DNA from 4 places in the Halomonas sp. GFAJ-1 genome. Region 2 is predicted to be linked to each of the others. Evidence: predicted binding sites of a transcription regulator. Region 2 holds the regulator's gene; each other region holds the start of a gene.
What was found. Region 2 encodes sigma-54, which starts transcription at its own class of promoters, with help from an activator protein. Its sites were predicted from a motif close to TGGCACNNNNNTTGCTNT; they were not measured.

Region 1 (7,554 bases), on a different contig from region 2:
GCCCTATCGTGGAAGGTGAGCCGCTGCCTGTCACGCTGGAGTTCCAGCGTGCTGACAGTATTGAGCTTCAGCTTCAGGTAGTGCCTGTCGGGTCTTCGCCTGATGGCCTTAGTGCTCATGCTGACCAGCACCAAGAACACAGCCATATGGCACATTAAGCGTGCCACGCCGCGACGTTGCGCTGCTTTCCATTGGTTCGTTGGTATTGCTACTGACGTTGGCCGTGTTTTTTGTGGTCTTCGGCCGTCAATCCGAGGGCCCGACGCTGGCCGAGCTGGGTGGGCAATTTCAGTTGGTGGATACTGAAGGTGGGGTCGTTACGCAAGATGAGCTGATCGGAAAGCCGACACTGTTGTTTTTTGGCTTTACCTACTGCCCGGATGTTTGCCCTAACACACTGTTCAAACTCTCGCGTTTGATTCAGCAGTTGGGGCCGCAGGCAGATCAGTTCAACTATCTCTTTGTTTCTCTGGACTGGCAGCGTGATGGCCCTGAACAGCTGGCGCGCTACCTCTCGGTGTTCGACGAGCGCATACGAGGTCTGTCTGGAAACGAGGCACAAATTGATGCAATGGCTGACGCCTACCAGGTTCAGTACGAGCGTGTATCACTCGGACAAGGCGATTACACCCTCAGCCATACGGCTGCCACCTACCTATTGGATCGCGAAGGTAACGTCGTGGGCACTCTGGCCTACGATGTCGAGCCGGAGTTTGCCAAGGCACCCCTGATATCCTTACTGTCATCTTCCTGAATAGGCCATCAACGCCGACCAGCCGTCGGCGTTGATGGGTAGCAGGCCTAAGTGGCGTGCCTGGCAAGGCGGCGCTCTTGACGCGGCCGCACGATGCACCAGTCGATGACCAGCATCACCAACAGCGACGCGCCTACCAGTGGAAACAGCAACCCGCCGATGACCAGCAGGGCGATGAGCCCGCGGAACACCCGCGTGTCGGCAGGCAGGGGCGGCACGCCCATGGCGCCAGAGGGGCGGCGTTTCCACCACATCACACCCGCGGCCACGCACATCACGATGATGGCTAGGCAGGCGGCCAGCAGGAAGAGCTGATTGGCCAGGCCAAACTCCTGCCCCAGGTGAACGTTGATGCCGAACTCCAGCCAGCGGCCCAGAGGGCCGTAATCGGCGTAGCGCATGTCGATCAGCGGCTCGCCGCTGTACTGGTCGAGATGGATTACCCGCTGTTGGGCCAGGTCATCCGGATAGATGGAGCCGGTGTAGACGCCTGCTGCCGTTGTGGGTAGGTTGACGACATAGCCCTGCTGTAGCCCCAGCTCATCCAGAATCGCTACGATGCTGTTCAGCCCAAGGCGGGGTGTCGGCGTGGGTAGTGAGGTGGATTCCGGCACTTGGGCCTGCTCTAGCGACCAGCTGGTGGTGCCTTGATCGCTCAGGTAAGCATTGGACATGGGCACTTCCACGCGTACCCCCGAGGGGTAGCCGAAGTTGTTGCCGTTGGCCCACTGGTTGACCTGCCCGCCCCATACGCCTGACCAAGGCATGCCGGTAATGGCCAGAAATACGATAACCCCACCGGTAAAGATGCCCAGCACCGCATGCAGGTCGCGCCAAAACACTCGGCTGTTGGGTTTGCCGCGCACGCTCACCACGCCGTCGCGACCGTTGCGCGGCCACCAGAGGTAAATACCGGTAGCGACCAGCAGGATCGACCAGCCCGCTGCCATCTCGATCAGCTTGCGCGGGGTTTGTCCGAAGAGCTTGAAGCTATGCAGGTAGCGCACGGTCCACATCACCGTTCCCCGGTCATCCAGCGAGCCCAGCACCTCGGCGGTGTAAGGATTCACGTAGACCGCCAGGCGTTCGCCAGACAAGGTGTTGACGGTAATCTCAGCCGAGCTTTCCGGCGTGGCGGGGGAGGTGTATTTCACCGCCGTGCCGGGGTAGTCCTGCAGTGCCGCACTGACCTGAGCGGCAGGGGGCTGGGCGGCCTCCTGAACTGCCACGCGCTTTAGGTCGGAATGTATGAAGGCATCCAGCTCGTCATTGAATAAGTACAGCGCGCCCGTCAGTGAAAGGATGATCAAAAAGGGTAGTACCAGCAGCCCGGCATAGAAGTGCCAGCGCCAGACGGCGCGATACAGATCCAGCGCGGCTTTGCGCGCGGGTGGAGATGTGGAAATAGTCGACATGTGGGTGCTCCAGAGCCGCTGCATAGCGGCGAGCAGCGACTCCCCCTAAGGAGGCGCCACCACTGGGTAACAGGTGGGCAAGGCGCTAAGTGCGCCTACCCCGCGCAGTCATGGGGTTAACTGGCCTGCAGCAAGGGGGGAGCACGAGGGCAAGCGTGGGGGTAATCGAGCCATACCACCGTCCGTTGGGAGAACGTGTTTGGCAATGGCGACGCGTCGATAAACGCCCTGCCCAATGGCAGGAAGGTGGTTGGGTGCCGAGGATGACGGCTGCCAGACACCGCAGTAATCACACTGGTGGTGCCAGTGCTCCAGTGCGTGGGACGAGGAGGGAGTAGGGTCGGAGTGGCTGAGACACAAGGCATGCTCGTCATGGTGGGCATGACCTGACGCCTGCAGTTGGGAAAGCAGCGGCCCGGCAAACAGCAGGTAGATCGCGACGAACGCCAGACAAAGCGCTGCGCGATACCAGAGAGAGTCGGCAGACCGAAATGGATGCATCCCTACCACACTGATGAACGTTGTCAGGGCAAATGATGTCATGCCACGAGCTTGGTATGACACGAATCTGGCCGTGAGAGTGCTGTACCCGCAATTCACGCTCGCACAGTTTACAGGGTTCGCACTGAACACAATACGGTGAGCTCTTAACGACATGGTGTCGCGTATGGCCTGTTTGATGGCTCTTTTTTTATGAGCCTTTTTGGTGCGCGCTTAAAGTGCCACGCTTTTTTGTGTTCGGTTTTGGTGCAAGAAAGGCTTTTGTTTGCCCAGCCAGGAGAGTGCCAGCGAAGTGATAGGGGATATGGCGGCGCTTTCACCATTTTGGCGCACTCTTTGCATTAAACGGGGAAAGGCTTATCAAAAAGGATGCGACCGCTCCCCATGCTGCTGTGCGAACCCGCAACACCGCGTGCTGGCTCCGGCCACCGGTTTGACCAAGACCGCCACTGGGCGGCATCGTTGGCGCTGCGTTTTGCTAACCGCGACGGCATTACCCGGCTCACCCAGGCCCGCCATCAGGGGCCGCTTCGGGTACAGCGCCCGTTTTACCCCGAAGGCAGCGCGCAAGCCTGCCATGTATATGTGCTGCACCCGCCGGGTGGCTTGGTCAGTGGCGATGCGCTGACGATTAATGCCCACGTAGAGCACGGGGCCCATGCGCTGCTAACCACCCCCGCCGCAAATAAACTCTATAAAGCCGACAGCCAGGGCGTTGCCTGGGCTCAGCACACCGCACTGAACGTGGACGATGGCGGCATACTTGAGTGGCTGCCCCAGGAAACCATCGCGTTTGATGGTTCCAAGGGCAACCAGCGCACTCATATCGCGCTTCACGGCAGCGCGCGCTGCCTAGGCTGGGAAATCATGGCCCTTGGCCGTCCTGCGAGCGAACTCCCCTACCTTTCTGGCTGCATTGAGCAGCACTTTCGGCTAACCCTGGATGGCAAGCCGCTGTGGCTAGAGCGCCAGCCGTTAGACCCATCTCACCCGCGCTTTGCAGGGCGCTGGGGCCAGGGCGGCGCCACAGTACAAGCCACGCTATGGGCGGTAGGCCTGGAAGAAGCCGGGGCGGCGATTGATGAGCTACGCGAGTTACTGCCGGATAACCCGCGCTGGGCGGTTACCGTTCGCCGCGGCGTGCTGCTGCTGCGCTACCTTGGCAACTCCCGTAATGAAGCATGGACGCTGTGTGAACAGGCCTGGCACCTATTACGCCCGCGCTGGATTGAGCGTACAGCCCACACCCCACGCATTTGGCTAACCTAATGTGATGCACCGCTGGAGACATGCCCCATGGAACTGACCCCACGAGACAAAGACAAGCTGCTGCTGTTTTCAGCTGCCCAGCTGGCCGAACGCCGCAAAGCACGCGGCCTAAAGCTTAACTACCCCGAAGCCGTCGCACTGATTAGCTTTGAAATCATCGAAGGTGCCCGTGACGGCAGAAGTGTCGCCGATCTAATGAGCTACGGCCGTGAAATTCTTAGCCGTGACGACGTGATGGAAGGCGTGGCGGAAATGGTCGATGAAGTGCAAGTAGAGGCCACGTTCCCTGATGGGACAAAGCTGGTCACCGTGCACACGCCCATTGTGTAAGTAGCGAAGGGTGAATGATGGAGTTATGACACACACCTAACGCCTTACCCCTCACAGCAACGCGACGAAGGAGCAAGCAGATGATTCCTGGTGAGTATCAGTTAAAAGACGGTGATATTGAGCTATGCGTGGGACGCGAGCGAATCACGGTAGAAGTGGCCAATACCGGCGACCGCCCCATTCAGATCGGTTCTCACTACCACTTTGCTGAAGCCAATCCCGCGCTGGTGTTTGATCGCAGCAAAGCCCGCGGCTTTCGCCTAGACGTGGCGGCAGGCACCGCGATCCGCTTTGAGCCTGGCCAGACCCGCGAAGTCACGCTAATTCCTTTCGTCGGCAAGCGCGAAATCTACGGCTTCCGCGGCGATGTGATGGGTGCACTTGATGGAGGTAACCAATGACATCGGTTAACAAAATCAGCCGGCAAGCCTATGCCGACATGTACGGCCCCACGGTGGGCGACCGCGTGCGCCTGGGCGATACCGAGCTGTGGATTGAAGTTGAAAAAGATGCCACCCACTACGGCGACGAAGTGAAGTTCGGCGGCGGTAAGGTTATCCGTGACGGTATGGGGCAAAGCCAGCGTAACGACGGTACGGTCATGGATACGGTGATTACTAATGCGCTGATTTTAGACTGGTGGGGCATCGTCAAAGCCGATGTTGGCCTGCAAAACGGGCGCATTGCAGCGATTGGCAAGGCGGGCAACCCCGACGTACAGCCTGATGTGGAGATTGTGATTGGCCCTGGCACTGAAGTTATCTCAGGCGAAGGCAAGATTCTCACCGCTGGCGGCATCGACGCGCATATCCACTTTATCTGCCCCCAACAGGTAGAAGAAGCGCTCATGAGCGGCGTGACTACCATGTTGGGCGGGGGGACTGGCCCGGCGACGGGCTCCAACGCTACCACCTGCACCCCCGGCGCTTGGCACATTGGCAAGATGCTCCAAGCGGTGGACGATTTGCCGATGAACATTGGCCTGCTCGGCAAAGGTAATGCCAGCCTGCCTGAAGCATTGGAAGCGCAGCTAGAAGCCGGTGCCATGGGGCTCAAGCTCCACGAAGACTGGGGCACCACGCCTGCATCGATTGATACCTGCCTAAGCGTAGCGGAAAAGTATGATGTACAGATCGCGATCCACACCGATACGCTAAACGAATCCGGCTTTGTGGAAGACACCCTGGCGGCGTTTAAAGAGCGTGGCATTCATACTTACCACACCGAAGGGGCAGGCGGCGGTCACGCGCCGGATATCCTGACTGCCTGCTCAAAAGAGTACGTGCTGCCGTCTTCCACTAATCCGACGCGGCCTTATACGGTTAACACCATCGACGAACACCTGGATATGTTGATGGTCTGCCACCACCTGGACCCCAATATCCCTGAAGACGTAGCTTTCGCCGACTCACGCATTCGCCGTGAAACCATCGCCGCTGAAGATATTCTCCACGATTTGGGCGTGATCTCGATGATTGCATCGGACTCCCAAGCCATGGGGCGGGTGGGCGAAGTGGTCTGCCGTACCTGGCAAACGGCCCATAAAATGAAGGTACAGCGCGGCTTACTGCCCGAAGATGAAGCGCTGGGCGCGGATAATCTGCGTGCCAAGCGCTATATTGCCAAATACACCATTAACCCTGCCATCACTCACGGTATTGCCCATGAAGTAGGCTCTATCGAAGTAGGCAAGCTGGCTGATTTAGTGCTCTGGAAACCGGCGTTTTTTGGCGTAAAGCCCTCGCTGATTTTAAAAGGCGGCATGATTGCGGCAGCCCCTATGGGCGACCCCAATGCCTCTATTCCCACGCCGCAGCCAGTGCATTACCGCCACATGTTTGGCGCCTTTGGGCGGGCCACCAGCCATATCCGGCTCAACTTTGTTAGCCAGGCCGCCATTGATGCGGGAATTAAGGAGCGCCTGGGCCTGCATAGCACCTTAGCGGCCTGTAAAAACGTGCGTGGCGTGCGCAAAAAAGATATGAAGCTCAACGATGCCTGCCCAGAACTGACGGTTGACCCACAAACCTACGAAGTGCACTGCGACGGCGAGCTGCTCACCTGCGAGCCAGCGACCGAGCTACCACTGGCGCAGCGGTATCACTTGTTCTGATAAAGGAGCCCTTATGCTGAAACTGATAGAACGTTTAGGGCCGGTGGAAGAGAGCGCCGCCAGCGACACGCTGACACTGCCTTTTGAGCTGCGCATTCGCGGGCGCTTAAAAGCGGACAGCGACAGCGGCCAATCCTTAGGCCTGTTTCTAGACCGCGGCCCCGTGCTGCGCGATGGCGAAGGCTTAAAAGCCGAAAATGGCGAGATCGTGCGCATTTGCGCCGCGATTGAGCCTGTGGTGACTGCGCGAGTGAGCACGGGCCTGCCCCTGGCGAGGCTTGCTTACCACCTCGGCAACCGCCATGTGCAGCTCGCGCTGGGCGAAGACGAAAAGGGCGGCTGGGTGCGGTTCCCCCCCGACCATGTGCTAGAAGAACTGGCGGAATTGCTGGGAGCTGAGCTTGAGCATCACAACGCCACCTTCGACCCAGAACCAGGCGCCTATAACCAAGTAGGTGGCGGGCACTCGCACGGCCATTCGCACAGTCGTTCGCACAATCATGGCCACGCTCATTCCCACGACCACGACCACGACCACGACCACGCGCATGAGCACCACCATGCCCACTGAGCAGCCATCAGACCTCGCCCTGTTAGGGCTGATGCAGCTGGTCAGCCCGGCGCTGCCCATTGGGGCCTTCGCCTTTTCCCAAGGGCTAGAGAGCGCCTTTGAGCTGGGCTGGGTAAGCGATGAGCAAAGCCTTTCTGAGTGGCTTTCTGGCGTACTGGAAGATGGCCTAACCCGCTGTGAACTGCCGCTAATCGCGCGCTTGTACACCGCTTTTGAACAGCAGGACAGTAGTGCCATCGCCCTGTGGGACGAATGGCTAGCCGCCACCCGCGAAACCGCTGAATTAGCCACCGAGGATAGCCGCTTGGGTGCTTCACTCAAGCGCTTGCAGGGCAGCCTGAACTTATTGCCACATGAGACGTTACTGCCGGTTCAGGCCGGCTACGTCACCCTATTTAGCTATGCTGCTCACATGCGCGGCGTATCCAAGCGTCAGGCGCTTTTAGGGTTTGGCTGGGCGTGGCTGGAAAACCAGCTGGCAGTCGCCTGCAAAGCACTGCCCCTGGGCCACACCGCCGCCCAGCGCGTGATTGAACAGCTTCGCGGGGAGCTGGTGGCTGCCGTCGACCAGGCATTGTTGCTCGACGATGATGACCTTGGC
Region 2 (7,554 bases):
CTGAAATCACTTTGTTTGGCGAAACGGGTGCTATTCAACAGTCGCTGGTCACGCCCTATTTAGTTCATACCCCCCAGCGGGCCATGACGCAAGCCACCTCGCCCCGAGTAACGCTATTTGATGGTGAACAGCGAGAGTGGCTAGCTACCGCCAACGCAGGCACGCTCAATACGGACACACACGCGCTGACATTAACCGGCGCAGCCAGACTACTGGCACCGGATGAAGGCTGGCAGTTGGATACGGAGTTATTACACTATAACGGCATGACACGCCATGCATGGAGCGACGTGCCGGTGCTTCTGCAGCAACCGCCACAGCGGATCAGCGCTTCACGCATGGATGTGTGGCTTGACACTAGCCAGGTTCGTTTAACCGATAATGTGCGCGGCCTCCACCCGCCCGCCACCCAGACGCCTTAGGAGTCGCTATGAAAGTTTTAATCTGCACCGCGCTTTTAGCCCTAGCGGTGCCGCTCTCAGCGGCTGCCCAAACAACGCAAGCGCCGGTTGAAGTTGAAGCAGACCGCTTAGATCTTGATCAGCGCGCTGGCACGGCAGTCTATAGCGGCAATGTTAATATTCGCCAGGGTGAGATGCAGCTTCGCGGGGAGCGTGTCGAAATTCAGCGCAATGATGCTGGCGAACTTGCCCGCGCAATCGCCACGGGTGAGCGCGCTTACCTACGGAACCAGCTAGACGGTGAAACAACACCCATGGAAGGCTGGGCACGTCGTATTATCTATCATGTCGCCGAACGCCGGGTTGAACTCATCGATCAGGCAGAGCTTACGCAACGAGGTGATCGTTTCCAGGGGGGGCGCTTGGAATACTTCATTGACCGAGAGGTCGTGCAGGCCCGCTCAGAAGTCGACGGAAGCGAATCACAGCGTATTCGCATGACCCTACAGCCCGCGCAATAGGGAGTTTATTTGTGACAACCCCCAGCACCACAGCAACTAACGAAACTGCTCCGGTAAAAACGCTCTATGCTCATCACCTGGCTAAAAGCTATAAGCGTCGCCGGGTGGTGAAAGATATTAACCTAGAGATTACCCAAGGCAGCGTTGTGGGGCTACTCGGCCCGAACGGAGCGGGTAAAACCACCTCGTTTTATATGATCGTTGGGTTGGTTAAGTCTGACGCAGGCAGCGTCGGTATTGATGATCTAGACCTCACCCGCGCACCCATGCATGAACGGGCTATTGCAGGCATTGGCTACCTGCCCCAGGAAGCCTCTATTTTTCGTAAGCTTTCGGTCGCCGACAACATCATGGCAATACTTGAAACTCGAAAGGAGCTTGACCGTAGCGCCCGTGAACAGCGTCTAGAATCGCTACTTGAAGACTTCCACATTACCCATATCCGCGACAACCTGGGCATGAGCCTATCCGGTGGCGAGCGTCGGCGCGTTGAAATTGCCCGCTCACTGGCAACCGAGCCTGCGTTTATTCTGCTAGATGAACCGTTCGCAGGCGTAGACCCTATTTCAGTGGGTGATATCAAAACGATTATACGCGCGCTCAAACAGCGACATATCGGTGTCCTCATCACCGACCATAACGTACGAGACACGCTCGATATCTGCGATATCGCCTATATCGTTGGCGATGGCCAAATCATTGCTAGCGGCGACCCACAGTCTATCCTCGATAACCAGAAGGTGCGCGACGTCTATCTCGGGGCTGATTTCCGCCTATAAACAGGCGCCTACCGACTAATTACTTTTAATGGCATGCTTATTGCACTTGCACCTGAGGATAACTCGCACTAGGGTGGAGCTTTCTGATTAACGAGTGGTTCTCAGATGGTCATGAAAGCTTCTCTTCAACTGCGTATCGGCACACAGCTGACCATGACACCTCAGCTGCAGCAGGCAATTGCGCTGCTCCAGCTCTCAACACTCGACCTGCGGCAAGAAATTCAGCAAGCGCTCGACGCTAACCCAATGCTGGAACAAGAGGATGAATTTGGCGAGCAGGCGGTCACCGAGACGCCGGAAGCAGAATGGGCCGAAAGTATCCCTAGTGAGCTTTCTGTGGATAGTGACTGGTCCGACACCTACCAAGATATGGGCAGCACGGGCGGTAGCAGCGAAGGGCCTGATTTTGAGCGCCAGGCAGCAGGACAAAGCCTGCACGGTCACTTACTTTGGCAACTTGCCATGACCGACTTCACGCTACGTGAGCACACTATTGCCGAAAGCTTGATCGATGCCCTCGATGCCAATGGCTACATCACTCAGCCGCTTAACGACATCCGCGAAGGCTTAAAAGCTCAGGGCCTGGACGGCCTAAGCCAGCGTGAAGTAGAGAACACCCTGTTGCGCTTACAGCAGTTTGAGCCCACCGGGGTCTTCGCGCGGGACTTACGCGAGTGCCTAATGCTTCAGCTAGCCACGCTCCCCGAGGAGACGCCGCTTTTAGTACCTGCCAAACGGCTGGTGCGTCAATTTCTTGAGGCACTCGGCAAAGACGATATACGGCTGCTTAAACGACGCTTGAGCCTGGATGATGAACAACTCGATGATGTTATTCGCCTCATTCGCAGCCTTGACCCGCGCCCCGGCAGTGCCTACGGCGACAGCGATGATAGCTATATAACCCCAGACTTGGTCGTGCGGCACGATAATGAAGGCTGGCACCTGGAACTTAATCCAGAAGCGTTGCCCCGGCTACGCATTCAGCCTGACTACGCAAGTTTGATAAAGCGTGCTGATAAAAGCCAAGATAACCAGTTCCTTAAAGAGCACCTTCAAGAAGCCCGCTGGCTAATTAAAAGCCTTTCGAGCCGAAATGATACGCTGCTGCGAGTGGGTCGAGAAATTATCGCGCGCCAGATTGGCTTTTTAGAGCATGGTGAAGAGTCGATGAAACCGTTAATTTTAGCGGACATAGCCAAAGCCGTGGAGATGCATGAATCCACCATCTCCCGGGTGACCACTCAAAAGTATATTCATACGCCCCGAGGAGTATTTGAACTCAAGTATTTCTTTTCCAGCCAGGTCAGTGGCCAAGATGGTGGCGACAGCCACTCCAGCACCGCTATCCGCGCGCGGATTAAGAAACTCGTGCAAGATGAGCCACCGGGCAAGCCGCTTTCCGACAGCCGTTTGGTGACGCTCTTGGAAGCAGGCGGAATTAGTGTTGCAAGGCGCACAGTCGCCAAATATCGAGAGTCAATGGGCATTCCCTCTTCAAGTGAACGGCGCCGTTTACGCTAGTGAACAAGGAAACACCGCTATAGGGCTTTGCAACAGCGTAAAAAGGGTTACAATCGAAGTACAGTCCCATGGATAAGGAGCACGTCAATGCAAGTAAATATCACTGGTCATCATGTAGATCTGACTGACGCCTTGCGTGACTACGTCAATGAAAAACTAGCGCGCGTTGAGCGCCACTACGACAACATTACGACAGTACAAGTGACCTTATCTGTTGAGAAAGAGCGACAGCAAGCTGCCTGCACACTGCACGCAGCCGGGGCTGATCTTCACGCCGAAGCATTAGATAATGACATGTACGCCGCTATTGATGCTTTAGCGGATAAGATCGATCGTCAACTCGTTAAACACAAGGAAAAAGCACAAGCTCGCGCCCAAGGCGCTGGTGTGCGTTAATTCAATGACGTTGGAAACCATACTCCCCCCGGAGCGCGTGCTATACGACGTGCCCGGGGGCAGCAAAAAAAGGGTGCTGGAGTTTTTCAGCACTTTTATTGCCCAAAACACCCCTAGCCTGGATAGCCAGGAAGTCTTTAGCCGTTTAATTGGTCGCGAACGCCTGGGAAGTACTGGTATAGGTAATGGCGTTGCCATTCCCCATGCTCGAAGCCCCCACTGCATCGCCCCTATTGCCGGCTTTTTAAAGCTTGCCGAGCCAGTCGATTTCGATGCCATTGATGGCGACCCTGTCGATCTGGTGTTTGTCTTGTTGGTGCCGGAAGAAGCTGACGACACGCACTTAGCATTACTTGGGCAAGTTGCCACCATCATGAACGAGGCTGATATGCGCCTGCAGCTTCGGAAAAGTACTAGCCAGCGTGAACTTCTTGAGCTTATCACCTCAAAAATTCGTGAAAAATCGGCGCACTAAGCGTCTACCTCGACGCTAGCCGCTACCTTTCTTCATTTTAAGCCTCATTTTTTTTGGCAGCCCAAGAGAAACTCTATGCAATTGGTGATCATTAGCGGCCGTTCTGGGTCCGGTAAATCTATCGCCTTACAAGCGTTAGAAGATCTTGGCTACTACGCCATCGACAACTTACCTGCGATGCTGCTTGGCTCTTTAGTAGATGAGCTGCGTGTTCAGGGTGGGCGTACCCATTTAGCGGTAAGCATTGATGCCCGTAACCTGCCAGCAGCTCTTGAGCGCCTGCCAACGCTACTTGAAGAGCTCAACCAGCGGCAGATTCGTTTCCAGGTAATTTACCTGACCACCGATGCAAGAATTTTATTAGAGCGCTACTCCGCTACACGTCGTCGACATCCGCTAACTCGCGATAGCGACATGACGCTTGAGGAAGCCATTAACAAAGAAGAAGAAACGCTGCTTGAGATACGCGACCTTGCTGATCTCATGATCGACACTTCACGGCTTTCGGTGCACGACTTACGTCGCCGTATTACTGATCAAGTCGCCCATCAGCATAGCGACCAGCTAACCCTCACCTTTGAGTCATTTGGCTACAAGCGGGGCGTACCCCTAGATGCCGATATTGTGTTTGATGTGCGCTGCTTACCTAACCCCTACTGGGACCCGACGCTACGTCAGTACACTGGCAGAGACGCTAACATTGTGGCTTTTCTCAGCAGTTACCCCATTGTCGATGCGATGAGCAACGACATTTACAGCTGGTTAGAGAAGTGGCTGCCGGCTTACCAAAACAGCCAGAGAAGCTATATGACCATTGCAATCGGTTGTACCGGCGGCCAGCACCGCTCTGTTTACATGGTGGAGGAACTCGCGCAACGGCTCGTAAAACACATAGGGGAAGTACAGCTAAGGCATCGAGAACTGGGAATTCAGTACACTCTCGGTGAACAACCGGCGCAACCATCACCTTCAGAACCAGTCGAACCTGAGTAGCTTTAACACCTTAGATGCACGTATCCAACAAGACGACACCACTCGGCAAAAAGGAACCAGGGTGCCAGAACGAAATTTAACCCTTACCAATCAGCGCGGCTTACACGCGCGAGCGGCGACTAAACTGGTCAAATGCGGGCAACAGTTTTCAGCCAACATTTTCGTTTACAAGCAACAGCAAAAGGCCGACGCGGCTAATATTATGTCGCTACTGATGCTAGCAGCACCTTGTGGCACCGAGTTAAAGGTTATCGCAGAGGGCGATGACGCTGAACAGGCGTTGGAGGCTATCCAAAGCCTGTTCGACGCGAGATTTGATGAGGATCAATGATGGAACTAATCAGCTAACCGCCATCCCCAAACATGAGTTGCTAGCTGCCTGCGACCGTCATGGCATCAATTAACCAACTGCCGGTGTGAATACTGCCACGGGTGTCTATGTCATCAGCAACACCGACCAAGCCCGCAAACATGGTGTTGAGATTCCCAGCGATGGTGAACTCTTCTATAGGGTACTGCACTTTCCCATTTTCAACCCAAAAACCCGCTGCCCCTCTTGAATAGTCACCGGTAACGCCATTAACGCCCTGCCCCATTAGCTCGGTTACCCAAATCCCCCGACCCATCTCTTTCAGCAGCGCGTCCCGGCTCGTGGCAGGGTTTACCAATCGAATATTACGCGCACCGCCAGCATTAGCCGTGGTTTGCATCCCTAAACGGCGAGCGCTGTAGGATGAAAGCATATAGCTTGCGATATTTCCCTGGTCAATAAAGCGGTTATTGCGCGTTTGCACGCCTTCGCCATCGAAGGGAGAGCTTGCGGTTGCCCCCACTTCCATCGGCCGCTCTTCTAGGCTAAACCAGTTGGGAAAAAGTGGCGCCCCTAATCGGTCGCATAAAAAAGATGCCTGACGATAGAGCGCGCCGCCCGCTAACGCACCCATCAGGTGGCCAATTAGCCCACTGGCAAGCGTAGGATCAAAAAGTACGGGGAAGGTGCCTGTCGGTGGGCGCTTCGCGCCTAAGCGCCTAAGTGTCCGAGCAGCCGCCTCTTGTCCCACGCTTTCAGGATCACGAAGCTTGCTCGGATTTCGCGCCGAGGTGTAGTCATAGTCCCGCTGCATGCCATTTTCATCCTGGGCAATTAACATGCAGGAAAGCGAGTGACTGCTACCCTTTTGCGTTCCCAAAAAACCGTGGCTATTGGCATAGACACGCACGCCTTCACCACTAGAAAGCGATGCCCCCTCCGACTGATGAATCCCCGCCACGCTGCGGCCAGCCTGCTCGCAGGCCAAGGCTATTTCAATAGCCTCATCGGTGGTTAGCGGCCAAGGGTAATGCACTTTTAAATCGGGCAAATGCGATGCCATCAGAGCAGCATCAGCCAACCCTGCAGCGGGGTCTTCCCCTGTGTAGCGGGCAATCGCCAAGGCCTTTTCCACCGTCGCTTTAATAGAGGCACTGCTTGCATCGGAAGACGACGCGCTGCCTTTACGCTGCCCCACATACAGCGTCACGGCGATTCCTTGGTCGCGTGAAAGCTCTACCGTTTCCACCTCGCCCAAGCGCACGCTGATGCCCACGCCTTGGTCGACGCTTGCACCTACTTCGGCTGCATCTGCACCGAGCTGCTTTGCCAGCGCCAACGCTTCTTCTGCATGTGTAGTTAACAGCGCCTGCTGTGAGGTTGCGTCAAATGCCTGTGCCATGTTGTGGCCTCCTTTTCGCCAGAATCGCATTGGCGAATCAATGTTGTTGTCGCAGCTGATATAATGCTGCAAACGAATCTGATCAGTGAGTTCTAGTATGCCTAAGAAACGCCCCGAACCCTTCGATAGTGATGAACAGGAAGAACGCCCGAGCAAATCTCAGCTAAAACGAGAAATGCATGCGTTACAGGCACTTGGCGAAACACTTATTGCCATGAAGCCCGCAGAACTGGCGCGCTTTCCGCTCTCTGATGACATGCTGCGAGCCATTGAGGAAACCTCCCGCATCCGCTCCCATGAAGGGCGTCGGCGCCACATGCAGTACGTGGGAAAACTTATTCGCAAAGAGGACCTCGTCGCTATTCAAGGGGTATTTGACGGCATTGAACAAGAGAAAGAGCAGCGTGACCATGCCTTTCATCGCCTTGAGAAATGGCGTGACCGTTTAATCGACGAAGGCGATGACGGTGTTGACTTATTTCTTGCCGAGTACCCTGACGGCGACCGCCAGACGCTGCGCCAGCTAGTGCGCAATGCACGAAAAGAGCGCGAACAAAGCAAGCCACCTACCAGCTCGCGTAAGCTTTTCAAGCACCTACGCGAGACGTTGGCCCTCTAAGTTTGGGTTAAGACGACTGGGTGCCACCAACGGTCAGCTCATCTAGCTTCAAGGTGGGCTGACCAACGCCGACCGGCACACCTTGCCCCTCTTTGCCACACACCCCAATACCTGTGTCCATTTCCGCATCGTGGCCA
Region 3 (7,554 bases), on a different contig from region 2:
TCGTGAGTCGTGAGTAGAAAAATTCTAGTCACTTTAATGACCACATCACTAATACAAAGCCCCTGCTGGAGTTGATCCACAGGGGCTTTGTGCTGCTTACTATTTACAGTGCAAAAACTGACAGCTTTTTACTTCACCACTCACTATTCACCGTTAACCTAAACAGCGTCTTTCCCGGTTTCACCAGTACGAATACGGATCACCTGCTCAAGCGGCATGACAAAGATTTTGCCGTCGCCAATTTTGCCTGTATTGGCCACCTGCGTGATGGCATCGATGACCTGCTCCGCCATATCGTCATCGACCGCCACCTCCAGCTTTACTTTGGGCAGAAAATCCACCACATACTCTGCACCACGGTATAGCTCTGTGTGGCCTTTTTGACGACCAAAGCCCTTCACTTCAGTGACTGTAATGCCCTGCACGCCGATATCAGAGAGTGATTCGCGTACGTCATCAAGCTTAAACGGCTTGATAATGGCTGAGATTAATTTCATTGCGACATCCTCTAGCTTGGTGGCCTATTGTCGAAGGTTGGCGGGCCACTGTGGTTAAAGCCCATCACCCGTTACCGTTAAGCATACACCGCTACCGGCGGAGAATAAAAAATCAACGCAAATGTAGCCTAAGCGTATCCTAAAACAAAAAGGCCTCCCGGTTAGGGAGGCCAAGGGAGCGCGCCGGCTCACTTCATTAGCGCACGTTTATTTCTTAACGCTAAACTCAGGGTAGGCTTCAAGTCCGCACTCAGCGATATCCACCCCTTCATACTCTTCTTCTTCGCTAACGCGGATACCCATGATGGCTTTCAGCACCAGCCATACCACTAGGCTCGCCAAGAAGACCCAGGCGAAGATGCCCAGCATACCGATGATCTGCGCCCCGAAGGTGGCATCAGCGTTAGACAGAGGCACTGCCAGACAGCCCCAGATGCCTACCACACCGTGCACCGAGATCGCACCGACCGGATCATCAAGCTTCAGCTTGTCGAGCATCACGATGGAAACCACAACGATCAGGCCACCCACCATACCGATCAGCATTGCACCGAAGGCAGTAGGCGCCAAAGGTTCAGCCGTAATCGCCACCAAGCCCGCCAGTGCACCGTTAAGCGCCATCGTCAGGTCTGCCTTGCGGAACCATAGCTTCGCCAGGATAAGCGCAGCAATAACACCCCCCGCCGCTGCTGCATTGGTGTTTACCATGACTTGTGCAACATTATTAGCGGAGTCTACGTCTGACACCTTCAGCTCAGAGCCACCGTTAAAGCCGAACCAGCCCATCCACAGGATAAAGGTACCCAGCGTTGCCAACGGCAGATTAGCGCCAGGAATAGCCCGGATAGTGCCGTCGTTACCGTATTTACCCTTACGTGGACCTAATACCAGCACACCGGCTAAGGCAGCTGCCGCACCAGCCATGTGAACAATGCCCGAACCTGCAAAGTCTGAGAAGCCGATCGCATCAATCCAGCCGCCGCCCCAAGTCCAGTAGCCCGATACCGGATAAATCACACCCGTCATCACAACAGCAAAGGCTAAAAACGCCCACAGTTTCATGCGCTCGGCAACCGCACCCGACACAATCGACATCGCCGTGGCAACAAATACTACTTGGAAGAAGTAATCTGCACGCATGGAGTAGTAAGGCGCGTCATCACCGCCCGCGGTTACCGCATCGGCGCTGTTTTCACCGCCTAGCAAGAAACCAAGGTTAGGCAGGAAACCACCTTCCGCGCTGGAGTACATCAGGTAGTAACCCAACAAGAGGTACATGGTGCAGGCAATTGCAAACAGCGCGATGTTTTTGGTGAGAATTTCGGCGGTATTTTTAGAGCGCACCAAACCGGCTTCCAGCATCGAGAAGCCAGCCGCCATCCACATGACCAACACGCCACACATTAAGAAGTAGAAGGTGTCGAGCGCGTAACTCAACTCTGCAAGCTCGTTCATTGTCAGTTCCCCATTAACCATAGAAAGATGTTATTAGCTGGCTGGATTACACGGCATCAGCGCCGCGCTCACCGGTACGGATCCGAATCACGTCTTCAAGGGGTGTTACAAAGACCTTGCCGTCCCCGATTTTGCCGCTGTTCGCCGCGCTGCAAATAGCATCAAGAACGCTTTCCAGACGCGCATCATCAACAGCAACTTCCACTTTTACTTTGGGTAAAAAATCGACCACATACTCTGCGCCGCGATATAGCTCGGTATGCCCCTTTTGACGACCAAAACCTTTGACCTCTGTAACCGTGATGCCCTGAACGCCGTTGTCGGCGAGCGCTTCACGAACGTCGTCAAGCTTGAATGGCTTGATGATAGCGGTGATGAGTTTCATCCCGGTTCTCCCCTGCTGGATTAGCCCTGCTGAATAGGAGGCGACATGGTCGCCCGAAATAAGTGCTTGTCTCGTTAATGCGCATACCGTGCCACTCGATTTTTTTATTATTAAAGTCAGTAACTTGACAAAATATACGGAACCTTTAATACGCTTAGGACAAGAATTGAAATAGCGCGCAGCATGACGCTGCACCATAAGTGATCATTCAAAAAAGCTGCGCGCCCCATTTCGATGCAACGATAATCTGAGCGCACAAATGCAAACGACACATGCGTATTAGCGAAGGGTTGCGTATCCTTACTATTAAGCAGTTCACATTTATGCGTGTTCGTTTAAGGAGAGAACTATGGCGCCCCAAGACCGCATCAGCCGTCTCGCTCAGCAGATTGGCGATCGTTTACAAAACGCATCCCACGCTCCCGAAGATATCCAGAAAGGCGTACAGCAAGTCGTGCGTGGCGCCTTTGACCGCCTGGAACTCGTGTCACGGGAAGACTTTGATATTCTGATGGATGTGCTGCAGCGCACTCGCGCAAGGGTTGAAGCCCTGGAGCGGCAGGTGGCTAGCTTAGAAGCCACGGTAGAAGCCTCTGTGGCTAACAACACCACGCCGCTTGAGGCCGAGGTGCCCCCTACGCCTGATCACACCGACTCGACAAAGCCTATCCAGCCAGGGGCTGCTGCAAAGCCGAACGCCACCGACGAGTAAGCGTAAACGCGTCACCAAGACGGCAGTGCGTTGATACGCCTGCCGCCGCCCTCCTGCGCCAATGTGATGCATGATTATCCCGACTTCTCCCTACAGCACGCCATCGCCGCTAAAGGAACAGTGGTGGCTAATCCAGGGCGACTACTAGGTTTACTTGGTTAAAATAAAGTAAGATTTGGCTAAACCTGGATGATAACAAGTAGCGAGGGAGCGCGATGACATTAGCCATTGTTGCCACACGCGCAGGCGTTGGCTTAGAGGCACCGGCGGTACATGTAGAGGTTCATTTAGCCAATGGGTTGCCGGGACTTACGCTGGTGGGGCTGCCGGAAACCGCGGTGAAAGAGAGCCGCGAACGGGTGCGTAGCGCACTCATCAACGCAGTCTTTGACTTTCCCAACACCAAACGCATCACCCTGAATCTTGCCCCCGCCGACCTGCCCAAAGAGGGCGGCCGGTTTGATCTTCCCATTGCCCTGGGCATTCTTGCCGCCTCCGGGCAGATACCTGTAGAAGCATTGGAAGGCATGGAGTGCGCGGGCGAGCTAGCGCTAGATGGCAAGCTGCGCGCCGTGCCCGGCGTGCTGCCCTTTGCTTTGGCCACCCGGCGAGCGAACAAGGCGCTGATTATTCCTCGCGCCTGCGCCGATGAAGCGGCGCTGGCTGGCGATCTACCCGTTCTGCCCGCTGACTCGCTCTGGCAGGTAGTTGCTCACCTTTTGGGCCAGGAAAAAATCACACCCCATCAGCTCTCTGCGTCAGTTAAATCCACTGCCCCCATGGCAGATTTAGCCGACGTGCGCGGCCAGCATCAAGCGCGCCGAGCGCTAGAAGTCGCTGCTGCTGGCGGCCACAACCTGATACTGGCAGGGCCGCCAGGCACCGGCAAAACCATGCTGGCCAGCCGCTTGCCCGGCATTCTGCCGCCGCTTTCAGAAGAGGATGCGTTAGAAGTCGCCGCAGTGCGCTCCGTATGTGGGCTGCCGTTAGAAGCCGACTGGGGCCAGCGGCCGTTTCGCCAACCCCACCACAGTGCCAGCGCCGCCGCACTGGTCGGCGGAGGCTCTAAACCCAAACCAGGGGAAATCTCGCTAGCTCACCACGGCGTGCTGTTTTTAGACGAGCTGCCGGAGTTCTCCCGCAACGTCTTAGAAGTGCTGAGGCAACCCCTAGAAACAGGTACCATACATCTAGCCCGCGCCAGCCACGAGCGCCGCTACCCTGCTCAATTTCAGCTCGTAGCCGCCATGAACCCCTGCCCCTGCGGGCACTTAGGCGACCCACGCCAACGCTGCCAGTGCAGCGCCAGCCAAATTCAGCGCTACCAAGCACGGCTTTCAGGCCCGCTTCTTGACCGTATTGATCTACAGGTGGAAGTCCCCGCGCTGCCACCCGAGCAACTCACCGCCCAAACCCAGGGCGAGCCTTCAAGTGCCGTGCGGGAGCGCGTAATGGCCGCACGCGAACGGCAGATGGCCCGAGGCGCACTTAACAGCCAGCTGAGTGGCAAAGCCTTAGAAGCCGCCTGCGCGCTTAACGACGAAGAGCGCGCCTGGCTGGCAAGCGTGCTGGAAAAGCTCAAGCTTTCCGCCCGCGCCTACCATCGCGTGCTCCGCGTTGCGCTCACCCTGGCGGATCTACAGGGCGAGCCTAAACCCTCACAGCCGCACTTTATCGAAGCCATCGGCTACCGGCAGTTAGATCGAATGTTGAAAGGGGCTTAACGCACACTCTCGACAAAATGATCCAGCGCTTCAAATAGCACATCGCGGATAGGTTCCGCTTCGTTGACGAGATGGTGGCGGGCATCTGGGTGGCGGTGCACCTCAGCATTAGGGAATTTCTCCGCTAACACATCTAAGTTCCACTCCCAGTCGACGGTTAAATCCTGCTCACCTTGCAGAATCAAGGTAGGCAAGGGGTTAGGCTGCAGCGCCAGCAACCGCGGCATCCAGCGGCGCATGGCAGTAATCCAGGCAACGCTTAAACGCTCGGGCTGGAGCGGGTCGTGGTCGCGGAGAAACTCGGTAAACTGCTCATCGGTGGAGTTGGGCCGATAATTACGCGGCAGCTCCTTCACAAACGGGCTGGCTATCAGATGCAACCAGCTAGCTTGGCTCCAGCGCCAGGGGCGCACTAGCGGCGCCAGCAGCACAATGCCCGACCAGCCGGATGCTTCCCGCCGGGTAAGGGCATCAGTTGCCAGTATCGCCGCACCGGTACTTTGCCCTACGCCCAGCCACGGCTTAGGAGCCATACCCTGAACTTGCAGGGCAGTCTGCAAATGCATTAAGCAGTGCTGATAATCGTCAAAGTCTTCGATCTCTGCCCGGGGGCCGCTGGAAAGCCCATGACCGGGCAAGTCCCAAAGCACCACCCGCCACCCCTGCGCCAGCAGGCAGCCAAGCAAGTGCCGGTAAAGCCCTAAATGGTCAAAGTAACCGTGAATGACAAATGCGGTTCCAGTGGGCCTAGGAGGGCTCCACACCTGGCACCACAGGGCAAAACGGCCCGTATCAATGAATCCAGCATGTACCTCGCTAGTGTCATTGAGCAGTGCTTCTAAACCGTAATGGCAAAAATAGTCATTTACGGCGTCTGTTAGCGCGTCACCCAGCCGTAAGCGTGAGAGCGATGACTTACCTGCCGCTTGCCGAAACAAGCCTTCCAAGTGTTGGAAATTATGCATCAACGTCGCTCCATAAATGCCACCTTCCATTGGCCAAGAGTCAGGCAATAGGGGCTACCTTTCTCATCATTTGGTCGAGCATTTTGCCGCTTTAAAGAGTAGGCTGTTTACATGTACGTTCAGATATGGAAGTATTTTCCATAAATATACCTTTACCCTGACCGTGGACCTTTCCTTAACCCACGGGCACCTTCACAGGAGAGACCCCATGAGTGAGCGTATCACGCGTCACCGTTTACAGGTGGCAGCCGACTTAGACCGCTTCATCAACGAGCAGGCGCTGCCGGGGACTGGCGTCGACGAAAGCGCTTTTTGGGCCGGTGTCGATGCCTTGTTTCATGATTTGACCCCCAAAAACCGTCAACTACTCGAAAAGCGCGATGTGCTGCAAGAGAAGCTCGATACCTGGCACCGTGAAAACCCCGGTCCAGTCAGCGACATGCCTGCTTACCGCCGCTTTTTGAAAGAAGTCGGTTACCTCGTCGAGGCACCGAACAGCGTAAAAGCCACCACTGCCAATGTTGACCGTGAAGTCGCTGTTCAAGCAGGCCCACAGTTGGTAGTGCCGGTGAGCAACGCCCGTTATGCGCTAAATGCGGCTAACGCGCGCTGGGGCAGCCTTTACGATGCGCTGTACGGCACCGATGCAATTTCAGAAGAGAATGGCGCTGAGAAAGGCTCCAGCTTTAACCCCAAGCGCGGCGAAAAGGTGATTGCCTACGCCCGTGGCGTGCTGGACCGCGCAGCGCCGCTGGCCACTGGCTCGCACCGGGATGCGATTAAATACGTTATTCGCGACGAACACTTGGTGGTCACGCTGGAAGGCGGTCGCGAAACCGGTTTGAAAGATTCCGGCAAGCTGATCGGCTTTAACGGCGAAGCATCTGCCCCAGAAGCAATCCTGCTGGCCAACAACGGCCTGCACCTGGAAATCCAGATCGACGCCAGCCATCCGATCGGTAAAACCGACCCCGCCCACGTAAAAGACGTGGTGGTAGAAGCGGCGCTAACGGCCATTATGGACTGCGAAGACTCCATTGCCGCGGTCGATTCTGAAGATAAAGTGGGTGTATACCGTAACTGGCTCGGCCTGATGAAGGGCGACCTGGAACAAAGCATCGATAAAGGTGGCAAAACGTTTGTCCGTAAGCTGAACGATGACCGCACATGGAAAACCACCGATGGCGGAAGCGTCACGCTGCCCGGCCGTTCGCTGCTGTTTGTACGTAACGTGGGCCACCTGATGACCACGCCAGCGGTGCTGGACGAGAACGGCAACGAGCTACCGGAAGGCATTCTGGATGCTGTGGTCACCTCACTGATTGCCCTGCACGACCTGAAAAAAGACGCCGACCAAGCGCGTAACTCCCGCACAGGCTCGGTATATATCGTTAAGCCGAAGATGCACGGTCCGAAGGAAGTGGCCTTTGCCAATGAACTGTTCTCCCGTGTGGAAGACATTCTGGGCATGAGCCGTGACACCCTAAAAATGGGCATCATGGACGAAGAGCGCCGCACCACGGTCAACCTGAAAGCGTGTATTGCTGAAGCCACCTCCCGCGTTGTGTTCATCAACACCGGCTTCCTCGACCGCACCGGTGACGAAATGCACACCGCCATGGAAGCAGGCCCGATGGTTCGCAAGGGCGATATGAAAAGCGCCGCCTGGATCTCTGCGTACGAGAAAAACAACGTACAGATCGGCTTGGCCTGTGGCCTGCGCGGCCGCGCCCAAATCGGCAAAGGCATGTGGGCCATGCCGGACCTAATGCACAGCATGCTGGAGCAGAAAATTGGTCACCCGAAAGCCGGTGCC
Region 4 (7,554 bases), on a different contig from region 2:
TGTTGGGTTGTTCGCTCTCATCGCCCTGCTTGCGTCGCTTGAGATGGCGAAATAGCCCCGCCACGCCCTTGGGCAGAAAGACCGTTACCAGTACGAACATCGCCCCTAGGGCAAACAGCCAGGCATCCGGCATCACGCCGGTAAACACGGTTTTGGCGTAGTTAACCAAAATTGCCCCAATTACCGCGCCATATAGCGTGGCACGACCGCCCAGCGCGACCCACAGCACAATCTCAATAGAGAAAATTGGCGAAAACTCGCTGGGGTTAATAATGCCTACCTGTGGCACGTATAGCGCCCCCGCCAAGCCCGCCAGCATGGCTGACACCACAAACACAAATAGCTGAAAACGCTCCACCCGGTAGCCAATAAAGCGCGTGCGCGCCTCGGCGTCTCGGGTGGCCACACACACTCGGCCTAGTTTGCTGGTGACAATCGCGCGGCAAAGAACGTAGCCCAGCGCTAGCGCCACGCCGGTAGCAATAAATAGTCCTAAGCGGGTGTCATTACTGCGCAGGTTGTAGCCCAGCAGCTCGCGGAAATCGGTCAGCCCGTTGTTGCCGCCAAAGCCCATCTCATTGCGGAAGAATGCCAGCATCAGGGCAAAGGTGAGCGCTTGGGTGATGATCGACAGATAAACCCCGGTCACCCGTGAGCGAAAAGCTAAAAAGCCGAATACCAATGCCAGCAGGCCGGGCGCTATCAACACCATGGCAAACGCGAACCAGGCCATATCAAAGCCGAGCCAGTACCAGGGCAGGCTATCCCAGCTGAGAAACACCATGAAATCCGGTAATACCGGGTCACCGTAAGTGCCACGGTCACCGATTTGGCGCATCAGGTACATGCCCATGGCGTAGCCGCCAATGGCAAAAAATGCGCCGTGGCCAAGGCTTAAAATACCCAAGTAACCCCACACCAGGTCGACCGCTACCGCCAGCAGCGCGTAGCTTAAGTACTTGCCAAACAGGTTTACCGTGTAGGCATTCACATGTAGCGGATGGCCCTGGGGTACCGCTAGGTGCAGCACAGTGACCAGCAGAAGTGCGGCAAACAGCACGCCAAGAAAAATCTGCGTGGCCCGTTCGCCAAACGGGCGGGTTAGCCAAAACTGGCTCGAGGATGATTGCGTCGTTAATGAAGTCGTTGATGACATCGCTTAGCCCTCCGCAGCCCGGCCCTTCTGCGGGAAGAGTCCACGCGGGCGTTTTTGAATAAACAGAATGATAAAGACCAGCACAATAATCTTGGCAAGCACTGCGCCTGCCCAGGGTTCCAACACTTGGTTGATAATGCCCAGGGAGAGCCCAGCCACCAGGGTGCCCCACAGGTTGCCCACGCCGCCAAACACCACCACCATGAACGAATCAATAATGTAGTTTTGGCCAAGGTTGGGGCCTACGTTGGTCAGCTGCGAGAGCGCAACGCCTGCCAAACCTGCCACGCCAGAGCCCAGCGCAAAGGTCATGATATCCACACGGGTAGCGCGGATACCCATAGAGCGTGCCATAGCGCGGTTTTGAGTCACGGCGCGAACCTCAAGCCCCAGGCGCGTGCGGCGCATAATCAGCATCAGGCCTGCAAACACCACCAGTGCAAAACCCAGTACAAACATGCGGTTGAGCGTTAATGACAGGGCGTCGTTAATCACCAACGAACCGCTCATCCACTCGGGTGTAATCACGGTGCGGTTCAGCGGCGAGATCACCGTGCGCACCAGCTGCTGCAGAATCAGGCTAATACCGAAGGTGGCTAGCAGGGTTTCCAGCGGGCGGCCTTTGAGGAACTGGATCACGCCACGCTCAATGGCAATACCTGCAAGTGCCGCCACCATAAAGCCCGCAGGAATCGATAAGATTAACGCTAGCCCTGGCTGGCCGGGCAAGAATTGCTGCATCATCCAGGTGGTATAAGCGCCCAGCATGATCAGCTCGCCGTGGGCCATGTTAATCACCCCCATGACACCAAAGGTAATTGCCAAACCAATCGCCGCCAGCACCAATACGGAGCCTAAACTTAAGCCGAAGTAGAGGGTCTCAATACCGCGGTTGATTCTCAGATTCTGCTCAATACTGCTCAGCGCTTCTCTTGCTGCATCGGCAATAATAGGATCTTCCCCGCTGGCCGCGCGGCTGAGCGCCACACGGGCACGGGGGTGAAGGCTACCGCGCAGTGCCTCAACGCCTTCAAGCTGGCCACTCTCTACTTGATAAATGGCAAGCGCCTGGGCAAGGCGACGCTGTACCTGGCGGTCCTCCTCCTCTGTGATCAGTTCACCGAGCGGCTCGGCTAGCTCTTCATCCACTTCACCCAATAACCGTTCTGCCGAAGAACGGCGACGCTCAACATCGGGTGAATAGAGGTCCACCACCGCAATGGCGCTGCGTAGCTGATTGCGCAGGGCGTTATTAATACCGATGCGATCCAGCTCGCGGCGCGACATATCGCCCAGAGGTTCATTGGTCAACGCATCCGCCACTGGCCAGTCACGACCACGGTTATCAAGCACCACCACAAAACGGCCGTCGTCAGTGCGTTGTAAGCGGCCATCCAGGAGTGCCTGTAGCCAGTCGCGGGCGCGCTCATCGTCGCTTTGCACTATGGCCGTAATCGCCTCTCCTTTGGCAGGATAAGAACGCACGTCCAACGCTTCGAGCAGTTCCAGCGCGGCTGAGTCATCAGGTGGGTTGGAGTCAGATTGTGCTTGTGCAGTGAACGAAATGCTCAGTAGCAGCGCGCACAAAAGCCCCAAGGAAAGGAAACGCCTCATAGGGGTTCTTCCTTTGGTTGTCTAACAAGGGTTGTCTAAAAAGGAGAGGTAGCGTGCTCCCTTGCCGCGTGTTGTTGCACTGCTTCGCTTGGCATCCATGGGCCTAGCGAAGCAGTGCGGCAAGGGATAAGGGTGTTACTCAGCGAGGGCCGCCTCGGCTTCTTCTGCTGCGGTGCTACCACCACAGGAGCCGGTCGCAACGTTGAAATTGCCGCAGCGCATGGGCGCACGCCAGTCGGCGATCAAATCACGTGAACCCGGCAGGTAGTCAGACCAGGCATCGCCCGCAACGGTTGACGGCGTTTGCCATACGATGTCGAACTGGCCGTTATCCTGCACCTCACCAATCAGCACTGGCTTGGTAATGTGGTGGTTAGGCATCATGGCCGCATAGCCGCCGGAGAGATTGGGAACCGTTACGCCAATAATTGCCTCTTTTACTGCATCAACGTCGGTAGTACCTGCTTTACGTACCGCTTCCGCCCACATGTTGAAGCCGATGTAGTGCGCTTCCATGGGGTCGTTAGTGACGGCTTCCTCATCGCCGGTCCAGTCAATCCAAGCATCTATAAAGTCATAGTTTTCGTCGGTATCAACGCTCATAAAGTAGTTCCACGCGGCCAAGTGGCCCACAAGCGGCCCGGTATCAATACCTGAAAGCTCCTGCTCACCTACCGAGAAAGCAATCACCGGGATATCCGCAGCGTCAATGCCTTGGTTAGCCAGTTCCCGGTAGAAGGGAACATTGGCATCGCCATTAATCGTCGAAACCACGGCGGTAGATTTGCCCTCTTCACCAAAGCGGCGTATTTCAGAGACGATATTCTGCCAGTCCGAATGGCCGAACGGCGTGTAGCTGATCATGATGTCTTCGTCTGCCACACCATGCTCATCTTTTAAGAATGCTTCCAGAATCCGGTTGGTGGTGCGCGGGTAGACATAATCGGTGCCGACCAGTGCAAAACGCTCGATACCGACTTCATTAATCAGATACTCAACGGCAGGAATCGCCTGCTGGTTGGGGGCCGCGCCGGTATAGAAGACGTTTTCAGAAGACTCTTCCCCTTCGTACTGTACCGGGTAGAACAGCAGGCCGTTTAGCTCTTCAAACACCGGTAGAACGGCTTTACGCGATACCGAAGTCCAGTTACCAAACACAACGTCTACTTCATGCTGAGCCAGCAGCTCACGGGCGCGCTCGGCAAACAGCGGCCAGTTAGAAGCCGGGTCGACCACTACGGCTTCAAGCTCGCGGCCCAGCAAACCACCGGCGTCATTCTGCTGCTCAATTAGCATCTCAACGGTGTCTTTTAGCGTTGACTCACTGATCGCCATGGTGCCTGAAAGCGAATGAAGAATACCGACTTTGATGGGGTCGTTATCTTGGGCAACCGCGTGGGCGCTGGCGCCCATTACCGCGGCGGCAATTAAGCCAGTGGTAAAACGGCCAAGGGTGCGAGGGTGTGTCTTGCGCTGCAGTGTGGTCACTTGAACCTCCTTGCGCCCCTTATGCTTGGGGCTCTGTATGTTGGCTGCGTGCTGAAACCTCTGCCTCTTGCTGCTACCGGCATTGGTGCGCTTCAGCACGTCCACTAGAGTGGTACCTATTACGCCTGCAAGGGGTGCGCCACACTGGAACAAATGAATTTAATAAATAATAAATCAAACACTTAGCCATTAACTAAGAAACACCTAAAAACGCTTTATGCACTAACGTAGCGCGCTAACGCATCCTTAATGCACGGCTTGGATGCACCAGGAGAGCACCATGCACCAAGAAAGCATTCACAGCGATTTAGTGTAAAAAACTAAAAAAACGCCCTAGCTAGGCTAAGGCGCTAAACGTTTTTTAAAAAGAGGGATGCTTAAGCCACGGGGCGCTTACGACGCTTCTTTAAGAGCGGTAAACCAAGCGACAGCAGCGCAATAAGCAGAAGGCTCAGTGAGATGGGTTTTTCAACAAAAATCATCCAGTCCCCGCCAGAAATCTGCAGCGCGCGGCGCATGGACTCTTCCATGATATTGCCTAGAATCAGCGCCAAAATCAGCGGTGCTGCGGGGAAGCCAAATAAGCGCATCCCCAGGCCAATCAACCCAAAACCAAGCAGCAGCAGTAGATCAAATACGCTGAAGCTCATGCCGTAAACGCCAATCATGCAGAAGATTAAAATCAGCGATAGCAGCAGTGGCCGTGGTAGATCAAGAATTTTGGCGATCAGTGGAATCAGCGGCAGGTTGAGTACCAGCAGGAAGATGTTGCCGATATACATACTCGCGATAACCCCCCAAAACACATCCGGGCGCTGCTCAAGCATCATTGGCCCAGGCGTTACCCCCATCACCAAAAGCGCACCCAGCAGCACCGCCGTCGTACCAGAACCCGGCACACCCAGCGTTAGCAGCGGCACAAATGAACCGGTACAGGCAGCGTTATTGGCCGCTTCCGGGGCAGCAACCCCCTTAATATTGCCCTTACCGAAAGTATCGCCATCTTTAGCAATACGTTTTTCCATGCTGTAGCCAAGAAAAGAGCCAATCGTGGCCCCTGCGCCAGGCAGCACCCCGGTAAAGAAACCAAGTACCGAGCTACGGCTGATAGGGCCTGCAATCTGCTTCATTTCACTGCCCGACAGTTTTAGCGAGCCAATCGCATTTCGCTTCGGCGCTTTACCGCCACCGCCCCGTAGCAGCATGTAAAAAACTTCTGCCAAGGCAAAAATACCCAGAGCCACCACCAGAAAATCGATACCGTCGAGCAAGTTAATAGTGCCAAAGGTAAAGCGCTCGGTACCCGTTTGTAAGTCGATACCAACAATGGAGATCATCACACCCACTACCGCCGCAATTAACCCTTTCACCAAGGATTTATCCGATAGTGAGACCACGGCGGTAAGGCCCAGTACCATCAACGCAAAATACTCCGGTGGGCCAAAACTCACCGCGACTTTGGAAAGTAGCGGTGCCACTAGCATCAAAAAGACAATCGAAATGGTGCCGCCAATGAAGGAGGCATAGGCAGCAATAGCCAGCGCTTTCCCGGCCATCCCCTGCTTGGCCAACGGATAGCCGTCAAAGGAGGTCGCCACCGTGCCTGCAACACCGGGGGCATTAAGCAGAATAGACGACGTAGAGCCGCCAAAAATCGCGCCGTAGTAAACCCCCGCCATCAAGATCAGCCCTGACGAAGGCTCCATGGCAAAGGTAATCGGAATCATCAGTGCCAGTGCACTAATCGGCCCTAGGCCCGGCAGCATGCCGATAATAGTGCCCGCAAATACACCAGCAAAGACATACGCAATATTCATTGGCTCAAGCGCGATGCCAAAGCCATACATCAAATTGTTTAAGGCATCCATGGGAGACTCTCTCGCAAAACCCGCTACAAATTCAGCATCACGGTGTGATTAGAACGGCAGAACGCCGGTTGGAAGGTAAACATCCATGACCCGCGTCATCGTCAGATAAAGCACCAGCACCACACCCAAAGAGGACGCTAGGTTGACCCCATGACGTTGGTAGCCGTAGTAAGCGGTCAAGCCAACGCACAGTAGCGTTGAGGCAAGCACAAAACCCAATGGCACCAGCAGCAGCGCGTAGGCAGCAATGGCCAGCGCGGTTATTACAACGCGTGCCCAGGGAGTAAGCAGCAGCGGCCCTTGGGTAGCGTCTTGATCGATTTCATCGGCGCCTGCAATCGGGGTGGGTTTCTCAAAAAAGAGAAAAACCGATAGCAATAGCAACGCCGCGCCCAGCACTTTAGGGAACAGGTCAGAATCCACTGGTCGTGGCAACGGGAAAACAGGAATCTGCCACGCCATCGCTAGATAGGCAGCCGCCAACAGCGCTAACACAAGTGCCAGCCACTGGTTAGTGTTTAATCGAGTCATTGGAATCTCTCCGAAGGCGCCGTGGCATTTAAGCACTGCCTTGCGGTATCGGTCTCAGACGATGAATCCCGATGGCGAAACGCCATCGGGAGGACTCAGAGGAGCGCTTACTGGCGCAGTAGGCCAAGCTCGCTCAGCACGTCGCTGAATAGCTCTTTCTGCTGATCCAAAAAGTCGCCAAATTCTTCGCTGCTTTGATAGGCATCAATCCAGCCCAGCTGATCACGGGCCTGCTGCCAACCGTCGGTTTCTAGCATTTCAGCGAAGAGATTTTCATAGTAGGTGACGGCTTCTTCAGGCATGTCGGGGGTACCCATCACGCCACGCCAGATATCGAACGTGTAATCAACACCCTGCTCTTGGTAGGTGGGGACATCCGCTAAGCTGCCCGTCAAACGCTCAGGTGCGGATACGCCCAGTGCACGTAATTGACTGCCTTCTCCCAACTGGCCAGCGGCTTCACCGGCGCCGGTAATAACCGCTTCTACATGCCCCCCCATCAGGTTGGTCATGGCGTCGCCACCGCCTGAGAACGGAATGTAGTTGACGCTAGAGGCATCTAACCCCGCCGCTGATGCCAAGCCCGCCACTGAGATGTGGTCCATAGAGCCAGGGGCACTGCCGCCACCAACGCTCAAACGAGGGTTCTCTTTTAACGCATCAAATAGGTCATTGATGGTTTCATACTCAGCGTTTGCAGAAACCAAAATGATGGAGTAATCGGTAATTAAGCGCGCGACCGGTGTGAAATCAGTGTGGTCGTAGCGGGAGGCACCGGCGAGCGGTACCAGAATTATCGGTGGGCTGGTCGCAAACAGCTTGTGTGGGTTACCGCTATCGCGGGCGATTTGCGCCCACGCGACCGCACCGCCGCCGCCAGGCACGTTAATCGCCGCA

Region 1: MOY_RS07985 (urease accessory protein UreD) is a predicted target of sigma-54. The motif match lies at 2,996-3,013, and genes of this name have one in related genera.
Region 3: MOY_RS07685 (P-II family nitrogen regulator) is a predicted target of sigma-54. The motif match lies at 2,414-2,431, and genes of this name have one in related genera.
Region 4: urtA (urea ABC transporter substrate-binding protein) is a predicted target of sigma-54. The motif match lies at 4,383-4,400, and genes of this name have one in related genera.

What each region holds. Positions count from the first base shown of each region.
Region 1 covers NZ_AHBC01000027.1:202,789-210,342, forward strand. The annotation lists gene MOY_RS07970 (copper chaperone PCu(A)C) at 1-158, shown strand, start outside; gene MOY_RS07975 (SCO family protein) at 161-754, shown strand; gene MOY_RS07980 (PepSY-associated TM helix domain-containing protein) at 802-2,193, opposite strand; gene MOY_RS17155 (hypothetical protein) at 2,278-2,712, opposite strand; gene MOY_RS07985 (urease accessory protein UreD) at 3,055-3,939, shown strand; gene MOY_RS07990 (urease subunit gamma) at 3,967-4,269, shown strand; gene MOY_RS07995 (urease subunit beta) at 4,350-4,670, shown strand; gene ureC (urease subunit alpha) at 4,667-6,382, shown strand; gene ureE (urease accessory protein UreE) at 6,396-6,953, shown strand; gene MOY_RS08010 (urease accessory protein UreF) at 6,943-7,554, shown strand, end outside.
Region 2 covers NZ_AHBC01000040.1:153,376-160,929, reverse strand. The annotation lists gene lptC (LPS export ABC transporter periplasmic protein LptC) at 1-422, shown strand, start outside; gene lptA (lipopolysaccharide transport periplasmic protein LptA) at 431-922, shown strand; gene lptB (LPS export ABC transporter ATP-binding protein) at 934-1,701, shown strand; gene MOY_RS11890 (RNA polymerase factor sigma-54) at 1,807-3,222, shown strand; gene hpf (ribosome hibernation-promoting factor, HPF/YfiA family) at 3,310-3,618, shown strand; gene ptsN (PTS IIA-like nitrogen regulatory protein PtsN) at 3,623-4,093, shown strand; gene rapZ (RNase adapter RapZ) at 4,169-5,086, shown strand; gene MOY_RS11870 (HPr family phosphocarrier protein) at 5,148-5,417, shown strand; gene pmbA (metalloprotease PmbA) at 5,458-6,798, opposite strand; gene yjgA (ribosome biogenesis factor YjgA) at 6,896-7,417, shown strand; gene tldD (metalloprotease TldD) at 7,425-7,554, opposite strand, start outside.
Region 3 covers NZ_AHBC01000027.1:135,912-143,465, reverse strand. The annotation lists gene glnK (P-II family nitrogen regulator) at 159-497, opposite strand; gene MOY_RS07690 (ammonium transporter) at 705-1,952, opposite strand; gene MOY_RS07685 (P-II family nitrogen regulator) at 1,999-2,337, opposite strand; gene MOY_RS07680 (accessory factor UbiK family protein) at 2,687-3,049, shown strand; gene MOY_RS07675 (YifB family Mg chelatase-like AAA ATPase) at 3,265-4,773, shown strand; gene MOY_RS07670 (alpha/beta hydrolase) at 4,770-5,738, opposite strand; gene MOY_RS07665 (malate synthase G) at 5,947-7,554, shown strand, end outside.
Region 4 covers NZ_AHBC01000027.1:191,059-198,612, reverse strand. The annotation lists gene urtC (urea ABC transporter permease subunit UrtC) at 1-1,156, opposite strand, end outside; gene urtB (urea ABC transporter permease subunit UrtB) at 1,160-2,770, opposite strand; gene urtA (urea ABC transporter substrate-binding protein) at 2,906-4,258, opposite strand; gene MOY_RS07930 (tripartite tricarboxylate transporter permease) at 4,636-6,126, opposite strand; gene MOY_RS07925 (tripartite tricarboxylate transporter TctB family protein) at 6,175-6,657, opposite strand; gene MOY_RS07920 (Bug family tripartite tricarboxylate transporter substrate binding protein) at 6,765-7,554, opposite strand, start outside.